Regions from separate parts of the Mucilaginibacter sp. HD30 genome, predicted to be linked through region 2. Evidence: riboswitches for the same ligand, from Rfam matches in the RefSeq annotation. Region 2 holds a riboswitch; the other holds the start of a gene.
What was found. Region 2 has a riboswitch for S-adenosylmethionine ahead of metH (methionine synthase). Riboswitches for the same ligand answer to the same signal wherever they lie in the genome.

Region 1: linked by a shared signal. The riboswitch ahead of ACVW2L_RS03770 (homoserine O-acetyltransferase family protein) and the one ahead of metH (methionine synthase) in region 2 are both predicted to bind S-adenosylmethionine.

Annotation. Positions count from the first base shown of each region.
Region 1 covers NZ_JBSSEO010000001.1:795,517-797,993, forward strand. The annotation lists gene ACVW2L_RS03765 (trans-sulfuration enzyme family protein) at 1-434, shown strand, start outside; SAM riboswitch class I at 615-726, shown strand; gene ACVW2L_RS03770 (homoserine O-acetyltransferase family protein) at 910-1,965, shown strand; gene ACVW2L_RS03775 (homoserine dehydrogenase) at 1,965-2,477, shown strand, end outside.
Region 2 covers NZ_JBSSEO010000001.1:4,571,656-4,574,132, reverse strand. The annotation lists gene metH (methionine synthase) at 1-1,068, opposite strand, end outside; SAM riboswitch class I at 1,254-1,368, opposite strand; gene ACVW2L_RS21510 (Bax inhibitor-1/YccA family protein) at 1,506-2,237, opposite strand; gene ACVW2L_RS21505 (hypothetical protein) at 2,346-2,477, opposite strand, start outside.

The sequences.
Region 1 (2,477 bases), 3.8 Mb from region 2:
TACCGTCGCCACAGGATTGTTATATGCTTGCCAGGAGCATAAAAACGCTTCCTTACCGCATCCGCGGGCATGTGAGTAATGCGCAGGCACTGGCAGAGTTTCTGCAGGAACAACCCGGTGTTGAACAGGTTTTATACCCTGGCTTGCCATCCCATCCCGGTCACCAGGTTGCAAAGGAACAAATGACAGGTTTTGGCGGCATGTTATCGTTTACTTTAAAGGATGGCCCGGAAGCCGCTGATCGCGTTATCAATAAACTGCAATTGTTTACCCGCGCCACAAGTTTGGGCGGTGTAGAAAGCCTTATTGAGCACCGTGCAACAATGGAGGGACCCGATACTAAAACTCCTTTCAATTTACTGCGGATATCAGTTGGGTTAGAACATATTGATGATTTGACTGCGGATATAAAGCAGGGGCTTTCGGTGGCTTAAAGCGGAAAGCTAAAAGCCTAAAGTAATAATGATAGTACACAGCGCTCCATAGAATTTTGCCTTTCTGCTTTAGCTTCTGGCCTACGGCTTAAATAAATTTGCTTTTACACAATCAAAACCTATATTTGCAGCACATTGCAATAGCGATGTAATTGATCAGTATTCCTTTCAGGCATATTTGATTTATAAAGAAGCGGCGAGAGATCAGGCTCAATGACCCGCTGGCAACCCTCTGCAAATGCAGAGAAGGTGCCAATTCCTGCCCCGGTAAATATCCCGGGAAATATAAATTAACAATATGGAAAATTTAACAAACACCCTTCAAGTAAACTTTTTTAATACCTGTTTAGGTACGTCGCATTGCTATGCCATGGGCATGTATATGCGCCGCTGTTGCTGATACAGTTAATCATCCGGCTTTGTGCGCTGTCGCAAGGCAAAAACGGATCAAGTTTATCTAACCACTTTTACACTAATGATCGCAAAGACCTATAAATATTCACAACCTTTTGAACTGGAATCGGGCCAATTGCTGCACGGGCTGGAAATTGGTTATCATACTTATGGTAAGCTAAATGCGGATGGCGATAACGTTATTTGGGTATGCCACGCCCTTACCGCCAATTCTGATGTGCTGGACTGGTGGAAAGGCTTGTTCGGAGAGAACGACTATTTTAATCCAACTGATCATTTTATAGTTTGCGCTAACGTGCTTACTTCACCGTATGGTACCAGTAACCCGCTCAGCATAAATCCGCAAACCGGCGAGCCTTATTATTTAGATTTCCCTAAGGTGTCCATTCGCGATATGGCTAATGCGCATCAGCTGCTTGCCGGATACCTGGGCATTGACAGTATTGAAATTGCCATAGGCGGTTCGCTGGGCGGACAGCAGGCATTAGAATGGTCTATAATACAACCTGATCTGATAAAAAACCTGATAATTATTGCTACAAATGCACGTCACTCCGCATGGGGAATTGCATTTAATGAATCGCAGCGATTGGCGTTGTTAGCTGATGAAACTTTTTTACCGGGCATGCCCGAAGGTGGTAAAAAAGGATTAAAGGCAGCGCGTAGTATGGCTTTATTATCCTATCGCACTTATAAAACATACAAGATAAGTCAGCAGGAAGAAGATGATGCCGTTCAGGACGATTTCCGTGCATCCAGCTACCAATGTTACCAGGGCGATAAGCTGGTTAATCGTTTTAACGCTTATAGTTACTGGTACCTGTCAAAAGTTATGGACTCGCATAATGTTGGTCGCAGCAGGGGCGGGATAGAAAAAGCGCTTAGTATGGTAAAAGCACGCACATTAGTCATCGGCATTCGTTCTGATGTGCTTTTTCCTGTTGATGAGCAGGAGTACCTTTTCAGGAACATTCCTCAAGCCGCATTTGCCGAGCTGGATTCGTTTTACGGGCATGATGGTTTTTTGATTGAGACTGATGCCCTTACAAAAATTATTACTTCATTTTATAAAACAGATGTAAAAGGAAAGATCATCCGATTACAGAAAACCGCGTAATGAGCAAAAAACTTACTATTGGCCTTTTTGGCTTCGGAGTTGTGGGACAGGGACTTTATGATATAGTCAAAACCAAAAACCTTAATATCGAAATAAAGAAAATAGCAATTAAAGATGCTGCTAAGGAGCGTTCTTTACCGGAGAGCTATTTTACTACTGACAAAAACGAATTACTGAATAACCCCGAGATCAATACCATTATTGAACTTATTAATGATACCGATGCTGCTTTCGAAATTGTATCAACAGCGCTTAAATCGGGTAAAAATGTAGTATCTGCAAGCAAAAAAATGATAGCGCTTCATTTAGAAGAGCTGCTTAAAATTCAGGAAGAGTATGGTACTTCGTTACTTTACGAAGGGGCCGTTTGCGGCAGTATCCCTATCATTCGTAACCTGGAAGAATATTATGATAATGAGCTCCTGCACTCTATTTGCGGTATTTTTAACGGATCATCCAACTACATACTTTCTAAAGGGTTTTTAGAAGGGATGGATTATGCAACCGCGTTA
Region 2 (2,477 bases):
CTCGCCCACGTTAACAAACATGGTATCGGGCTTAATGGTAACAGCCTCCAACCCGCTTAAGCGCATATTTGGTTCAAGCGTTGGGATCAGACGCGGCGAATACTGTGCGGCTTTATCAGCAATACATTTTATATGATCAGGTGTGGTACCACAACATCCGCCAACTATATTGACCATGCCAGCTTTGATGAAATCATCAACCTGGTGCGCCGTTTCGTGCGGGGTTTCGTCGTACTGGCCAAATTCATTCGGCAAGCCGGCGTTAGGGTAGGCAGATATAAATACATCCGCTTTCTCAGAAAGTTCCTCCAGATGCGGGCGCATTTCGCGTGCACCCAAGGCACAGTTAAGACCTACGGATAATAAGTTAGCATGGCGTACAGAGTTCCAGAACGCTTCAACCGTTTGCCCTGAAAGGGTGCGGCCCGAAGCGTCGGTAATGGTACCCGATATCATGATGGGCAAATGCTTGCCGCTTTCCTGTGCGTATTTATCGGCAGCAAATAGTGCCGCTTTAGCGTTCAGGGTATCAAATATGGTTTCTATCAGCAACACATCTGATCCTCCATCAACCAAACCACGGATCTGGTCGTAATAGGCATCAGCAAGAATATCAAATGTAACTGCACGATAACCGGGATCATTCACATCCGGCGAAAGCGAAGCGGTACGGTTGGTTGGCCCAACGGCACCTGCGACAAAACGCGGTTTTGACGGTTCTTTTTTATTGTATTCATCAACCACCTCACGCGCCAATCGGGCACCCTCATAGCTTAACTCGTAAGCCAGCTCTTCCATCTGATAATCAGCCAAAGAAATAACCTGCGTGCTGAAGGTATTGGTTTCAATTATATCTGCTCCGGCATCTAAATATTCGGCATGTATGGCTTTGATAATATCGGGGCGTGTAAGGTTCAGCAGGTCGTTATTACCCTGCAGATCGCTTGGGTGATCCTTAAACCGCTCCCCACGAAAATCCTGCTCCGTCAACTGGTACCGCTGTATCATGGTACCCATTGCCCCGTCAATAACCAGAATGCGTTTTTTTAGTTCGTCTTTTATATTCATTGTTTCGGATATGAGATTTGAGACATGAGATTTGAGATGGAATAATCTTAGATCTTATCTAAATCACAAAGTTTCAGATGGAAATGGAGTTAAGAAGACAGATACCGGAATTGGTCTCAAATCTCATGTCTCAAATCTCACATCTATAAAAGCTTATTTCGAAAAGTCTGGTATAACGTGACTTTCGCTTATCTGTCTCAGTCCATAAGTCGGCGGGCTGAAGTAGAATGTAGCACCTTGTTAAGTAACAGGTTGCTAAGACATCGCAGGGTCTAATCCCTCCATCTTTCTCTATAAGCAGCGCAAAGGTGCGCAATAAGTTTGTAAAGTGCAACCCATTTAAAGCCTCTGTTGGTACACCAAAAGACTTTTACTTTCTGCCAACAAAAAAAGCCGCTTGGTTAAAGCGGCTTTTAAAGGCTGTATAATAACTTACCTTAGTTTCTTCTGCCGCCAAATACGCGCAGCAACATTAAAAACAAGTTGATAAAATCAAGATATAAAGTTAAGCCGCCCATTAAGGCCATCTTTTTTGCTGATGCATCGCCATACTCTAAACCCGCACCAATGTTTTTCAGCTTCTGAACATCATAAGCCGTTAAGCCAACAAACACTGCTACACCAACGTAGCTAATGATCATATCTAAACCACTGCTGTGCATAAACATATTTACCAGGCTGGCTATAACGATGCCTATCAGGCCCATTATCATTAATGAGCCGAACTTAGTAAGATCAGTTTGTGTAGTGTAACCCGCAATTGCCATTATACCGAACACCAATGACGATGTGATAAAAACGCCGGTAATTGATGCTGCCGTATAAGCCAGTAATATATAGCTTAAACTTATACCCATAACAATAGAGTAAGCTATGTATAGCACAGTTAATACACCGTAAGACAGTTTGTTAAAGCCAAAAGATATGGTTAACACAAATGCCAGCGGGGCAAACATTACTATAGTACCCAACATTGAGTTACGGCCTGTTTCAGGGTCTCGCAACATAGAGTAAAGAGATGCGTCACTGGAAAAAATATAAGCACAAACCGCTGAGATCCCCAATGCTACGAACATCCATAAAAATACATTCGCAATAAATTTGCGCGATGCATCTGCTTCATTAACTTGTATTACGTTATCATAAACGTATTTTTCTTTAAATTCCATTTTTGTATTTAATTATATTGGTACTAAGATAAATTTTAGATGTGAGATTTGAGACATGAGATGTGAGAAAACACTTTTTTTTACAATCTCAATACTCAAATCTCACATCTAATTAAGTCTCTTCGTCAATTGCTCTTCTACTTTTTTAAAGAACTGTACTGGCTTCAAATTGCGCCAGGTCATATCGTCAAGTTCCCCGCCGAAGTTTATATAATAATCAATGTTATTACGCTTAAATTC